One region of the Pseudomonas sp. PLMAX genome, then DNA from elsewhere that is predicted to be linked to it. Evidence: riboswitches for the same ligand, from Rfam matches in the RefSeq annotation. Region 1 holds a riboswitch; the other holds the start of a gene.
What was found. Region 1 has a riboswitch for cobalamin ahead of cobO (cob(I)yrinic acid a,c-diamide adenosyltransferase). Riboswitches for the same ligand answer to the same signal wherever they lie in the genome.
Positions count from the first base shown of each region.

Region 2: it holds a riboswitch for cobalamin, as region 1 does, so the genes downstream of both, DKB71_RS19275 (CbtB-domain containing protein) here and cobO (cob(I)yrinic acid a,c-diamide adenosyltransferase) in region 1, are expected to answer to the same signal.

Region 1 is NZ_CP064949.1:1,939,321-1,946,775, reverse strand. Features, by position in the region: gene cbiB (adenosylcobinamide-phosphate synthase CbiB) at 1-465, opposite strand, end outside; gene bluB (5,6-dimethylbenzimidazole synthase) at 462-1,112, opposite strand; gene DKB71_RS08990 (cobyrinate a,c-diamide synthase) at 1,109-2,455, opposite strand; gene cobO (cob(I)yrinic acid a,c-diamide adenosyltransferase) at 2,452-3,063, opposite strand; cobalamin riboswitch at 3,146-3,381, opposite strand; gene DKB71_RS08980 (hypothetical protein) at 3,534-4,118, shown strand; gene DKB71_RS08975 (PQQ-dependent sugar dehydrogenase) at 4,186-5,499, shown strand; gene DKB71_RS08970 (O-methyltransferase) at 6,339-6,992, opposite strand; gene DKB71_RS08965 (C40 family peptidase) at 7,011-7,455, opposite strand, start outside.
Region 2 is NZ_CP064949.1:4,221,740-4,229,194, forward strand. Features, by position in the region: partial or broken gene cobN (cobaltochelatase subunit CobN) at 1-3,245, opposite strand, end outside; gene cobW (cobalamin biosynthesis protein CobW) at 3,249-4,316, opposite strand; cobalamin riboswitch at 4,415-4,627, opposite strand; cobalamin riboswitch at 4,805-5,030, shown strand; gene DKB71_RS19275 (CbtB-domain containing protein) at 5,151-5,345, shown strand; gene DKB71_RS19280 (CbtA family protein) at 5,357-6,061, shown strand; gene DKB71_RS19285 (cobalamin biosynthesis protein) at 6,058-6,471, shown strand; gene cobM (precorrin-4 C(11)-methyltransferase) at 6,555-7,301, shown strand; gene nfuA (Fe-S biogenesis protein NfuA) at 7,424-7,455, opposite strand, start outside.

The DNA of each region.
Region 1 (7,455 bases):
AAACCAGAACAATGCGGCAAACACCGCGTCACTGCCGTTTTCCAGCACCGATTCGGTGGCGGCGCGGGCGACGGCGGTTTCATCCAGATCGCTGGTTTTACGGCTGACCAGGTAACTCACGCGTTGGCGTGCTTCTTCAAGATTATCGCTGCGCAAAGCCTTCGCCACCGGCGTGACATGCTCACCGAGGCTGCGCATGCCCAGGGCGCAATAGAGCGCAAGAATCTCGACGATCCAGCCGACGTAGGGCGCCCAGGAAAATGCCGTAGCCAACAGGGTCAGCGGCAACACGGCGATCACCCACGCGGTGACCCCATGGCTGCGCCAGCCGCGACCGCCACCGTTGAAACGTTGCTCGATGCGCTCGGCAAATCGGCCGAACGCCACCAGCGGATGCCAGCGTTTGGGTTCACCCAGCAGCGCATCCAGCGCCACCGCGGCGACACTCAACAACGCCACACTCATTGACTCACTCCCCAATAGTTTTCATACAACAGCTCACTCAGCGGACGCGCCTGCGCCCAGCCTTCGAGTACCAGCATCGGTGCCGGATAAAAGGCCTTGACCGGTCCCAGGCAAAGAATCGCCAAGGGCTTGGCACCCGGCGGCAGGCCCAGCAGGTCCGCCAGGGCTTGCGGCTCGAACAGCGAGACCCAGCCCATGCCCAGCCCTTCGGCGCGGGATGCCAGCCAGAGGTTCTGGATCGCGCAGGACAACGAGGCCAGGTCCATTTCCGGCAGGGTACGACGACCGAAGATATGCCGTTCGCGATCGTCCATCAGCGCGGCGACCAGCACCTCGGCGCAATCGTTGATGCCCTCGACCTTGAGCTGCATGAACTCGTCGGTGCGCTCACCCAGGGCCTCGGCGGTGCGCACGCGCTCCTGCTCCACCAGGACCTGGATCTGGCTGCGTAGCGCGCGGTCACTGATGCGGATGAAGCGCCAGGGCTGCATCAGGCCGACACTCGGGGCCTGATGCGCGGCTTCGAGCAGGCGCCGCAGTAAATCGGGCTCGACCGTGCCGCCCGCGAAGTGGCGCATGTCGCGGCGTTCGCCAATGGCGCGGTAGACCGCATCGCGTTCGGCTTCGGAGAAGGCGTTGTCGGTCATGGCCTCTTCGCTGTAGGAGCTGGCTTGCCAGCGAAGGCGGCCTCAAGGTCGGGCGCAAACAACGCGGCAACCGCCTTCGGATTGGACGGAAAATAAAAATGCACATAAGAGGCCGTCATCCGCCCCTCGCGATAAACCGCCTCTGCCCCGCGTCCGCCGTTAGGGCTCAAGCCCCGGGCAATCGGTGTCAGTTCGGTGGTGGTCAAGGAATGATGATAAGTGTGCCCACGCAGTGAACCTTCCGGTAGCTCAACCGCCTGCAAGGCCAACGCAGCCAGGCGCTTCTGCATCACCGCATCGCCCTTCAACAAGCCGACCAGCTCTGCCCGAGTACCCTCGACATCGGTCAGCGAATCGAGCAGATAAAGCATCCCGCCACATTCCGCCAACAAGGGTTTGCCCGCCGCGTGGTGCGCGCGGATCGCCGCCAACATCGAGGTGTTCTGCGACAGCGCCACATGGTGCAATTCCGGATAGCCGCCCGGCAGATACAAGCTGTCCGCCTCGGGCAAAACAGCGTCACGGATCGGCGAGAAAAACCGCAACTCGGCACCCATCGCCCGCAACAGATCCAGGCTGGCGCCATAGGTGAAGGCAAACGCCTCATCACGGGCCACGGCGATGCGCACGCCAGCCAGAAGCGGTTCGGCCGCTATTACATCCGGCGCGGCGAAGGTCACCGCCGGTGGCAGCGCGACTTCGCAACTGCTGGCCAGGGCGTCTGCCGCTGCATCCAGGCGCACGTCCAGGTCGTTCAACTCGCTGGCTTGCACCAGGCCCAGGTGGCGACTTGGCAATTCAATGCCGGTCTCCCGAGACAAGGCGCCGTACCAGCGCAGGCCTTCGGTCAGGCTGCCTTCGAGTAGTTGCGCATGGCGCAGGGTGCCCACGCGGTTGGCCAGCACGCCGGCAAACGGCAAGTCCGGCTGATAGCGCGCCAGGCCCAGGGCCAGTGCGCCAAAGGTCTGGGCCATGGCGGTACCGTCGATCACAGCGAGCACCGGCACGCCGAAATGCCGCGCCAGATCGGCACTCGACGGCGTACCGTCGAACAGCCCCATGACGCCTTCGATCAGGATCAGGTCAGCCTCCGCGGCGGCCTCCCACAACAGGCGACGGCTTTCCTGCTCGCCGACCATCCACATGTCCAGTTGATACACCGGCGCACCGCTGGCGCGTTCGAGGATCATCGGGTCGAGAAAATCCGGGCCACACTTGAATACCCGCACCTTGCGTCCCTGGTTGCGATGCAACCGGGCCAGCGCGGCGGTCACGGTGGTCTTGCCCTGGCCGGAGGCCGGCGCGGCAATCAGTACCGCCGGGCAATGACGAGGTTGATTCACAGCTCGACGCCTTTTTGCGCTTTGATACCGGCCTGGAAGGCGTGCTTGATCATGCCCATTTCGGTGACGGTGTCGGCCAGTTCGACCATCTCCGGCTTGGCGCCGCGACCGGTGACCACCACGTGCTGCATTGGCGGGCGCCCTTGCAGGTCGCTGAGCACCTGATCGAGATCGAGGTAGCCGTGCTTGAGGGCGATGTTCAGCTCGTCCAGCACCACAAGGCCAATCGATGGGTCGCGCAGCAGTTGCTGCGATACCGCCCAGGCCGCTTCGGCCGCCGCGATGTCGCGCTGGCGATCCTGGGTCTCCCAGGTAAAACCCTCACCCATCACATGAAAACGCACCTGCTCGGGGAAGCGCCGGAAGAACAGTTCTTCGCCGGTGCTGTTACGCCCCTTGATGAACTGCACCACACCGCACTGCATGCCATGCCCCATGGCACGGGCGAGCATGCCGAAGGCCGAGCTGCTCTTGCCTTTGCCGTTGCCGGTCAGCACCAGCAGCAGGCCGCATTCGTTCGGGGAATTGGCGATGCGTTCGTCGATCACGGCCTTTTTGCGCAGCATGCGCGCCAGATGACGTTCGTCACGATCAGGGGTATCAGACATGGGGGAGCTCTCCGTTGAGGCAGGATTAACGGCGGGCAGGCACAAGAATAGACGGCAAGAAACCTGGCATCGCCCACCGTGATGCCGCTTGGATGGATCAGGCCGGTCTCCGGGCTCATGAGCGGCGTATTGCCAGACTGCGCGCCTTCCCGCATCAACGATCGACGCAGTGGCTTCTGACGCAGTTTTCACTCATTTACCGTTGCGGGGGCAGCGCCGGGATCGCAGGGCTTCATCGACTGAAGCACTCAACTCACCGGCTTCCCTGTTTCACTCTGTCGACCCAAGTCACAGAGCACCTGAAACAAGCGGCGAAGGTTAGAGGGTTGGGGGTGGAGCGTCAATTGAAGACGTGGCGGTGCCGCGAATAACTGCCCACCTTCAAGAAAGTGACGTCAATCTTGTGCCACAGGCCCAGCAGTGATATCAAATAGCCACAACACCACATCACAATAACAAGGGTGAACCCCATGCAAGGCATCATTATCAGCAATCCGCAGCTGGAATTCCTGCGTCCGGTCCTGGAACGCTGGTTCGACTGCATCGACCGCTACAACGCCGTGCGCGGCGACAACGAAACCCCCTACTGGCTCGACGAAAAAGCCAACCTCGGCCTGCTGTCCGCTGCGGCCTGGATGGCCGAAATGATCACCCTGCAACAATCACCTACCCGCAAACAGACCGAAGAAGGCGAACGCAACGGCCGCGCCGATCTGTTTATCGCCACGCCCGAAGCACGCGCCTGGCTGCAGACCACGCAACGCTGGCCACGGGTCAACAGCCTGAACCTGACCCAGGCCCTGCTGGACATCACCAGCGACGCGAAAAAAATCAGCTACGCCAGCGACCTGAAAATCGGCTGCCTGTTCGTCGCGCCGCACAAGAACCAGCAAGGCGCCACCCCCGAAGAACTTCAGGACATGGTCGATGACCTGCAAAAGGAGCACAGCTGCGCCGTGGCCTGGTATTTCCCCTATGCCTATCGCAAGTTGCGCAACGAAGCCGGTCACTATCACCCCGGTATTGCCGTGCTGCTCAAGGAAGCTCGCGGCTGACGTTGAACCATCGGGCTGCCGCGCTTCTCTATGGTTTAAGTCACTTCATTCATAGGGAAAGTCAGCAATGCGCACGTCTCAGCTGGTTTTCGTTATCGCATTAGCGGGAGGGCTCGCCGCCTGTGGCGAAACCGCCCGCTTGCAAGTCACCGACGGCACCGGGCCGTCCCCCAAGCTCCCGGAACCCAACAAGACCCTGTTCCCGACGATGAACATCGCCCCGGCCATCGGCTGGGCGGACGGCGCCAAACCCATCGCGGCCAGCGGCACCCAGGTCGGCGCCTTCGCCGAGGGCCTCGATCATCCGCGCTGGCTCTACGTGCTGCCCAATGGCGACGTGCTGGTCGCCGAAACCAACGCCCCGCCCAAACCCGATGACAACAAAGGCATCAAGGGCTGGATCACCAAGAAAGTCATGGGACGTGCCGGTGCCGCCGTGCCGAGCCCAAACCGCATCACGCTGCTGCGCGACAGCAACCACGATGGCATCGCCGAAACCCGCACGGTGTTCCTGGAAAACCTCAACTCGCCCTTTGGCATGACCCTGGTCGGCAATGACCTGTACGTTGCCGACACCGACCGGCTGTTGCGCTTTCGCTATGTCGATGGCGACACGGCCATCAAGTCGCAGCCGATCAAAGTCGTCGACCTGCCAGGGGGCACCCTGAATCACCACTGGACCAAGAACGTCATCGCCAGCAAGGACGGGAGCAAGCTGTACGTCACGGTGGGCTCCAACAGCAACGTCGGCGAAAACGGCATGGACCAGGAGCAAGGGCGCGCGGCGATCTGGGAAGTGGATCGTGCCACCGGCAACCACCGGATCTTCGCTTCAGGCCTGCGCAACCCCAACGGCATGGCCTGGGAGCCACAAAGCGGCGCGCTGTGGACCGCCGTCAACGAGCGCGACGAAATCGGCAGCGACCTGGTGCCGGACTACATCACCTCGGTCAAGGACGGCGCTTTCTATGGCTGGCCATTCAGCTATTACGGCCAGCACGTCGACGTGCGCGTCGAGCCGCCAAACCCCGACCTTGTGGCCAAGGCGATTGCCCCGGACTACGCGGTCGGCCCGCACACCGCCTCATTGGGCCTGACCTTTGCCGAAGGCAACAAGCTGCCGGCGCAGTTCAAGGAAGGCGCTTTCATCGGCCAGCACGGCTCATGGAACCGCAAGCCGCATAGTGGCTACAAAGTGATATTCGTGCCCTTCAGCGGCGGCAAACCGAGCGGTCAACCGGTGGATGTGCTCAGCGGTTTTCTCAATGATGAGGAAAAAGCCATGGGCCGGCCGGTGGGTGTGGTGGTTGATCAGCAAGGGGGTTTGCTGGTGGCCGATGATGTGGGGAACAAGGTGTGGCGGGTGTCGGCGGTGCAATAACCTGCACATGAAACAGGCCTGTCGGTCGGCCGCCTTGCTTCGGATTTGGCTTTGGCTTTGGCTTTGGTTCTGGCTTTTGATTTTGATCTTGATCTTGATCTTGATCTTCTTGCCCCATCGTGAGGCCGAGTGGAGGTTCTGCGCAGTGGGTAAACCGGCATGGATGCCGGTTTAGCCGCGCTGGGCCATGGATGGCCCATCGCGGCGGGCCCACGGAGCAGGACCGGAGCGAGGGCATGCCGAGCCACAGCGAGGCACCGAACGCCAGGGGCAAGAGCCCTTGGTTACTTGGGGCTTTTCCAAGTGACTCGCCGTAAGGGCGAAACCATAGGTGGCCGTTACCGAAGGAATGGATATGTACTCCGTCATCAAAAAAAAGGTCGGCTGTGAGATCGTCATCGCTGGCAAGCCAGCTCCCACAGTTGATCGGGTACAGCCGGGAGAGATGGGTCGGCTGTCAGGCCGCCATCGCTGGCAAGCCAGCTCCTACAGTGGATCGTGTACAGCCGTAGGAGATGGGTCGGCTGTCAGGCCGCCTTCGCCAGCAGGCTGGCTCCCACAGTAGATCGGGTACGGCCGTGGGGAGATGGTGCGGTTGTCAGGCCGTCATCGCTGGCAAGCCAGCTCCTACAGTGGATCGTGTACAGCCGTGGGAGATGGGTCGGCTGTCAGGCCGCGCCATCGCCCGCAGGCTGGCTCCCACAATAGATCGGGTACGGCCGTGTGGAGATGGTGAGGCTGTCAGGCCGTCATCGCTGGCAAGCCAGCTCCCACAGTAGATCGGGTACGGCCGTGGGAGATGGGTCGGCTTTGAGGCCGCCATGCTGTGCGCCTGGAGATCAGCGTTTGCGGCAGAGCGTCAGCCCATCACCCAACGGCAGCAACGACAGGTCTACCCGCGCATCATCCTTCAAGGCACAATTGAGCGCCTGGATGGCGCGGGTATCTTCACTTTCGGGATTCTCCTCAAGCACCCGGCCACTCCACAGGGTGTTATCGAATACTGCCAGGCCGCCGGTACGCAACAGGCGTAGTGCATGTTCCAGATAGGCCGGGTAATTGGCCTTGTCGGCATCGATGAACACCAGGTCGAACTGGCCTGGCTCGTCCAGCCTGCCGAGGGTTTCGAGGGCCGGCGCCAATCGCAGATCTATCCGCCCGGCCACGCCGGCCTCCTGCCAATAGCGGCGCGCGGTGGCGTTGTAGTCGCCGGGCAGGTCACAGCAGATCAGCAAACCGTCATCCGGCAACGCCGCCGCCATGCACAGGGCGCTGTAACCGGTGAAGGTGCCGACTTCCAGCACACGCCGTGCACCGATGAGCTTGACCAGCAAGGCGAGAAATTGCCCTTGCTCCGGCGCCACCTGCCAGCGCGCCATGGGCAGCGCCTGGGTTTCGTCGCGCAGGCGCTTGAGCAGCGGCGTTTCGCGCAGGGAAACGTCGAGCAGGTATTGATAGAGCGAATCGTCGAGGTTGAGCGTGCGGGCAGTCATGACAACACTCTCTGGCGGTTACGGATTGCGCGCCAGATGCTCCGGTTGCAGGACGCGCTTGGCACTCAGGTAGGCTCTCTGCCAATACGCCTTGGACAGGCTGTCGAGCTTGACCGTGCCACCGGTGGCCGGCGCATGGACGAAGCGCCCTTCACCGACATAGATGCCAGCATGGCTGACCTGGGAACCGCCATTGGTGGCGAAGAAGATCAGGTCACCGGTTTGCAGGCCCTCCTTGCCGACACTGGCCGCTTGCATGGAAATCATTTCGCGGGTGGTGCGTGGCAGGGAAATACCGGCAACATCACGGTAGACGTAGCCAATCAGCCCACTGCAATCGAACCCGGAGTCCGGCGTGTTACCGCCCCAGCGATAAGGCGTGCCGACCAGCCCCAACGCGCGAAACAGCACGTCTTCCGCTTCCGGAGAAAAGGCCTGGGAGGGACCGAATACGATGGGTGCA
Region 2 (7,455 bases), 2.3 Mb from region 1:
AGGCGTAGCCGCCCCAGTTCAGGTAGACCTCGGCCAGGTCCTCGCGGCTTTGCCACAGTCGACCGTCGATCGTACCCTGCACGCCCGCGCCATAGGCGCCGGGTTTGGCGCCGAAAATGCGCCATCCGGCCTGTCGCCGGGCAGCGTCTTCATCCATCCCCGATTGCAGCAGCGCCTGACGTTCGGCGCTCACCTTGGCGGCCAGGGGATTGAGGTCGTCTGGCTCGTCCAGCTCGGCCACCGCTTGCACGGCGGCATCGAACAGCCGGATCAAGTTGGCAAAGGCATCGCGGAAGAAACCCGATACACGCAGGGTAACGTCCACCCGCGGTCGATCAAGCAAGCTCAACGGCAGGATTTCAAAGTCGTCTACCCGCTGACTGCCGGTGGCCCAGACCGGGCGCACGCCCATCAACGCCATGGCCTGGGCGATGTCGTCGCCGCCGGTGCGCATGGTCGCGGTGCCCCAGACCGACAGGCCGAGTTGACGCAAATGATCGCCATGGTCTTGCAGATGGCGTTCAAGAATCAGGTTGGCCGACTGGAAACCGATGCGCCACGCGGTAGTGGTTGGCAGGTTGCGCACGTCCACCGAATAGAAGTTGCGCCCGGTCGGCAGCACGTCGAGGCGACCGCGACTGGGTGCGCCGCTTGGGCCGGCGGGGACGAAACGGCCACTGAGGGCGTCGAGCAGGCCGCGCATCTCTGCGGGACCACAGGCGCGTCCGGTCTGGGGGCGACCACTTCGCGTAGGTGGTCGAGGATGGCGTTCACGTCAGACCAACTCGCGCTCTGTGGGGAGCGGGCTTGCTCGCAACGGTGTCAGAATGAAAGGTGATGTGGCTGACACGCGCTTCGCGCAACAGCCCGCTCCCACAGGAGATCAGCTGTGTGGCGAAAAGTTCGAGACGTTCGCGGGTGTCGCCGGTGGTGCGCCAGGGTTCCTCGCTTAGCGATAATAATGCGTTCGGGCGCGGTCCGCTCCATGGGTCGGCCAGCGCACAATCCAGCGGATCGAAGCCCAATTCGAACGCCTTGGCCAACGCCCGCAGCAGACTCGACTGCGCACCACGACCATCGCCCCGTGGAATGCGCAGCAGCGCGAGCAAGGTATCGATGCGCAGCCGTCCCACCGGGGATTCGCCAAACACGTGCAAACCATCGCGGATCTGCGACTCTTTCAAGTCACACAAGTAGGTGTCCAGGCGCGGCAACCAGATCGCCGCATCGGCATCGCTGTTCAGTTGGTCGTCCAGCTGCAATTCGCGATCGATGTGCGTGTCGCGCACCAGTTGCAGGATATCGCGCTGCAATTCCCGGGCACGGCGCGGGTCGAGCAATTGCGCCTCGTAATACTCGTCGGCCAGCAGTTCGAGGTTGCGTAGCGGCCCGTAGGTTTCGGCGCGGGTCAGCGGTGGCATCAAGTGATCGATGATCACCGCTTGCGTGCGGCGCTTGGCCTGGGCGCCCTCGCCCGGATCGTTGACGATGAACGGATAGATGTTCGGCAGCGGCCCGAGCAGTGCATCCGGCCAGCAGTGCTCCGACAGCCCGACGCCCTTGCCCGGCAACCATTCCAGGTTGCCGTGCTTGCCGACGTGGATCACGCCATGGGCACCGTAGGTGTTGCGCAACCAGAAATAGAACGCCAGGTAGCCGTGGGGCGGCACCAGGTCCGGGTCGTGGTAAACCGCACTCGGGTCCACCTGATAACCCCGCGCGGGCTGGATGCCGACGAAGGTCAGGCCAAAACGCAACCCGGCGATCATCATTCGCCCGCCACGGCACATCGGATCGCTGTCCGGCGCACCCCAGCGGTCCAGCACGGCCTGGCGGTTGGCTTCGGGCAACTGGTTGAACATGAGCCAATAGTCGTCCATCGCCAGGCTTTGCTGGCACGGACGCTGGTCGAGGGTATCGAGGTCGTTGCTGACACCGCCGAGCAATTGCTGGATCAACGCGGTGCCGCTGCCTGGCAACTGCGCCGGTAGCGGATACCCTTCCCTGTGAAGCGCACGCAAGATGTTCAGCGCTGCGGCCGGGGTATCGAGGCCAACGCCATTGCCGATACGACCATCGCGGGTCGGGTAATTGGCCAGGATCAGCGCAATGCGTTTTTGCCCGTTGGGTACCCGCGCCAGCTCGATCCAGCGCCGCGCCAGTTGCGCGACAAAGTCCATGCGTTCCGGCTGCGCGCGGTAGCAGACCACGTCGGACTGACTGCGCTCGCTGCGCCAGGCCAGGTCCTTGAAGCTGATCGGCCGGCTGATGATGCGCCCGTCCAGTTCGGGCAACGCAATGTGCATCGCCAGGTCTCGCGGGCCGAGGCCCTGTTCGCTGGCGCGCCAGCCCGGCTCGTTGTCCTGGGCACAAATGGCCTGGATCACCGGAATATTGCGGCGAAACGGTCGCAAGTGCGGTGCTTCAGGGCTCGATTGGGCGAAACCGGTAGTGTTCAAGATCACTGAGGCTGAAGTTTCATCCAGCCAGTCCTCGACCACCGAAAGGCAGCCAGGCTCTTTCAAACTGGCCAGCGCAACCGGCAACGGGTTCAACCCCGCCGCCTGCAGGCGCTGGCAGAAAACATCGATGAACGCGGTGTTCGCCGCCTGCAAATGCGAGCGGTAGAACAGTACCGCGGCCACCGGTTGACCGGCCTGCCAGTCGGCTTGCCAGTCAGTCAGTTGCGCGGGGCTTTTTCGCGGGTGGTAAATCGCCGTTCGCGGCAGGGTTTGCGGTTCGGCCCAGGCGTAGTCGCGATCCAGCCAGCGATTGGCCAGGCAGCGGAAAAAGTCGAGGGCATTGCCCATGCCGCCCTGGCGCAGAAACTGCCAAAGACGGTCACGTTCCTCGGGGCCCACGGTGCTGAGATCGCTGAGCTCCGGGTCCGGGCGATCGTCGCCCGGTACCAGTATCAGCTGCACGCCGCGCTGCGACAGCTCCACCAGCCGCTCGACGCCATAACGCCAATAGGCAATGCCGCCGTGCAGCGAAATCAGAATGACTTTGGCGTGGCGCAACACTTGGTCGACATACAGGTCGACCGACGCATGATTCTGCACCTGCATCGGATTGGCCAGGCGCACGCTCGGGTAGTCGTCGGGCAACTGCTGAGCCGCTTCGGCGAGCAGCGCCAGGCTGGAGTCGCCGCTGCACAGGATCACCAGCTCGGCGGGGGTTTGTCCAAGGTCGGCAATGTTGTCATCCGACACGAATCCGCCGGGCTGGGTCCTGAGCAGGTGCATGGGTTACACGCTGAGCGCGGCGCGCAATTGCGCTTCGAGCAAGGTGGCGTCCAGTGCCTGGCCGATCAATACCAGGCGCGTGGTACGTGCCTCTACAGCGCCCCACTGGCGGTCGAAATGCTTGTCGAACCGGGTGCCCACGCCCTGGATCAGCAGGCGCATAGGCTTGTTCGGGATCGCCGCGAAACCCTTGACGCGCAGGATGCTGTGCTCGACCACCAGTTGGGTCAACGCATCCATCAGCAGGCTTTCGTCGGCTTGCGGCAGTTCGATGGAGATGGAATCGAAGGCGTCGTGATCGTGGTCGTCATGATCATCGCCATCGTGGTGATGATCATGGTGGCTGTGACGGCTGTCGATGTGCTCTTCGGAACCGGCGCCAAGGCCGATCAGCACGTCCAGCGGCAAGCGACCGCTGCTGGCTTCGATAACTTTCACCGCCGGCGGCAATTCCTCGGCGACTTCCAGGCGCACGCGAGCCAGGTCTTCCGGGCTGATCAGGTCGGCCTTGTTGAGGATCACCAGGTCAGCGCTGGACAGTTGGTCGGCGAACAGTTCGTGCAGCGGCGATTCGTGGTCCAGGTTCGGGTCGAGTTTGCGCTGGGCGTCGACCTGGTCCGGGAAGGCGGCGAAGGTGCCCGCCGCCACGGCCGGGCTGTCGACCACGGTGATCACCGCATCGACGGTGCAGGCACTGCGAATTTCCGGCCACTGGAAGGCTTGCACCAGCGGTTTTGGCAGGGCCAGGCCCGAGGTTTCGATCAGGATGTGGTCGAGATCGCCGCGACGGGCCACCAGTTCGCGCATTACCGGGAAGAACTCTTCCTGCACGGTGCAGCACAGGCAGCCGTTGGCCAGCTCATAGACACGGCCGTTGGCTTCTTCTTCAGTGCAACCGATGGAGCACTGCTTGAGGATTTCGCCGTCGATGCCCAGTTCGCCGAACTCGTTGACGATCACCGCGATGCGGCGGCCCTGGGCGTTGTCGAGCATGTGCCGCAGCAAGGTGGTCTTGCCCGAGCCGAGGAAACCGGTGACGATGGTGACGGGGAGTTTGGCCAGTGTTTTCATCGGATGCCCTTTGGCAAGGTGGCGGGCATACGGGACGAGGACCGGCCACGCACAAGCGCGCCAGAAGCGTTCGCCACCGGATCACCCCGCCCGGTTGTAGTGAGAATCTGTATCGAGGCAGGTCTCCTGGCTGACGGTGTGCTGGCCTTCAAGCCTGGCATTCGCTGCGCCTTCCCGCGGGCTCGGACTTGAGCGTGCAGTGGCGTGGCAGCGAACATCACCGTTCACAGTTGCGGGGGCAGCCGCGGCATTGACCGCGTTCCCTTCTTAGCTTCGACAAATGCCGAAGAACCTCGAATGCGCAAGGCTACGCATGGTATTGGGGCGGGTCAATGTTCACATGAGATTGGCGGCGCCCCCTTCGCGAGCAAGCCCGCTCCCACATGGGAATGCGATCACCTGTGGGAGAGAGCTTGCTCGCGATGGGGTCGACTCGGTCCCGAGTTGAGAACCCTTGCCAATTGACGCCCGCCCCTCGCCCATGCTCTCCTACGCACCTTGTTACGGGTGCCCTTCACAGGGTGAAACGGGAAACCGGTGAATCATGTGCTTTACTCAAGCCCATGTCAGTCCGGTGCTGCCCCCGCAACGGTAAGCGAGCGAAGCGTCAGATCCACTGTGCCAACGTGGCATGGGAAGGTGACGCTTGCAGGTCAAGGCTAACGCCTGCGCCCCTCGTGAGCCCGGAGACCGGCCCGCAACACAAAGTGACCAACACGATCACTGACTCAACAAACCCGCGGTGGGCGGGCGCTGTTCGGACTTCTGCGCGCTCGGTCGTGCGAGGGCCTGCCTGCGCTCTTATTCCCCGCTGACAGAACAGAGGGAAGCGCCATGTCGATCATCAGCAGCACCGGCCACAGCACCACCGCCAGCAGCACCACTACCCTGTCCCAACGCCTTACCGCCGCCGCTTGCGCGTCGATCCTTGGCGCGTGCCTGGTGTATTTCGCCGGTTTCTCGCACATCGAAGCGGTGCACAACGCCGCTCACGATACCCGCCACAGCTCAGCGTTCCCGTGCCATTGAGACCTGCCGACATGATCAAGCGTATTGCGCAAACCGCAGGTTTCAGCGGGCTGCTGGCTGCCCTGCTGCTGACCCTGCTGCAGAGTTTCTGGGTTTCTCCGCTGATCTTGCAGGCCGAAACCTACGAGAAATCGGAACCTGCCGCCGTTGAAGTCCACGAACACGCCGCGGGCGTCGCTGCCCACAGCCACGACGCCGAAGCCTGGGAGCCGGAAGACGGCTGGCAGCGCGTGCTGTCGACCACCGGCGGTAACCTGGTGGTGGCAGTCGGCTTCGCCTTGATGCTCGCCGGCCTCTATACCCTGCGCGCGCCGACCAAGACCTCCCAGGGCCTGCTCTGGGGCCTGGCCGGTTACGTTACCTTCGTGTTGGCGCCGACGCTCGGCCTGCCGCCCGAGTTGCCGGGCACCGCGGCGGCGGATCTGGCGCAACGGCAGATCTGGTGGATCGGTACTGCAGCTTCCACCGCAGTCGGCATCGCCCTGATCGTATTCAGCCGAAACTGGCTGATGAAGATTCTCGGCGTAGCCATCCTCGCCGTTCCGCACGTGATTGGCGCACCGCAACCTGAGGTGCATTCGATGCTCGCTCCAGAAGCTCTGGAAGCTCAGTTCAAGATCGCTTCGCAGCTGACCAACGTGGCGTTCTGGCTGGCCCTGGGCCTGATCAGTGCGTGGTTGTTCCGCCGCAAAAGCGACGGTCAATACCAAGCATGACTGAACTTGGCACAGCGCCGACCCTGGTGGTCGGCCTGGGCTGCCAGCGTGGCTGCCCCGTCAGCACGCTGCGGGCATTGCTCGACCAGGCATTGCAGGCGCACCAGATCGAACTGCATCAGATCAAGGCCCTGGCCAGCATCGACCAGAAGCGCGGCGAACCGGCCCTGAGCGAACTGGCCGAGCAGCTTGGGCTGCAGATGATGTATTTCAGCAGTGAACAACTGGCGGGCTATCAACCCCGACTCAGTCACCATTCGGATATCGCCTTTGAACGGACCGGGTGCTATGGCGTGGCAGAAAGCGCCGCCCTGGCGCTGGCCGAACAACTGGCCAACGCCCCGGCCAAATTGCTGATCCCGCGACAAAAATATGCCCAGGCCACCCTGGCATTGGCCGGCGCCGCGTAAAATCCCCGATAATCCACACGTTCGATCATGAGCAATCTTCATCTGAAGCCTGCCCATCCCCCTATTTCCAACAGGAACTGACGATGACCGTCTACTTCATTGGCGCAGGTCCCGGCGACCCCGAACTGATCACCGTCAAGGGCCAGCGGCTGATTCGCAGCTGCCCGGTGATCATCTATGCCGGCTCGCTGGTGCCCGCCGCGGTACTGGAAGGACACCGCGCCGAACGGGTGGTCAACAGCGCCGAATTGCACCTGGAACAGATCATCGAACTGATCAGCGCGGCCCATGCCAAGGGTCAGGACGTGGCTCGCGTGCATTCCGGTGATCCGAGCCTGTATGGCGCCATCGGTGAGCAGATTCGCCATTTGCGTGAACGGGATATTCCTTTCGAAATCATTCCCGGTGTCACCGCAACGGCAGCCTGCGCGGCGCTTCTGGGCACAGAACTGACCTTGCCGGACGTGTCACAGAGCGTGATCCTGACGCGCTATGCCGACAAGACCGTGATGCCCGCCGGAGAAGAACTGGCCAGCTTGGCGCAGCACGGGGCGACCATGGCGATTCATCTGGGGGTCAATCACCTGGCAAAAATCGTCGAGGAGCTGCTGCCGTTTTACGGCGCCGACTGCCCGATTGCGGTGATTCACCGGGCGACCTGGCCGGATCAGGATTGGGTGGTGGGGACGCTTGAGGACATTGCCGGGAAGGTTGAAGCCAAGGGGTTTCGGCGTACGGCGTTGATTCTCGTGGGTCGGGTGTTGGGCAGTGAGCATTTCAGTGAGTCGTCGCTGTATCGTGCTGGACATGCGCATTTGTATCGGCCATAGGGCCTCTTCGCTGGCAAGCCAGCTCCTACAGATTTTGTGTTGACCGCGATAGGGCCAGTGGATTTCACCCATAAAAAAACGGCGCTCACGGGGCGCCGTTTTTTTATGCCGCAGCGAACACCTTAGTAGTAGGCGTTTTCTTTCTGCGTGTGGT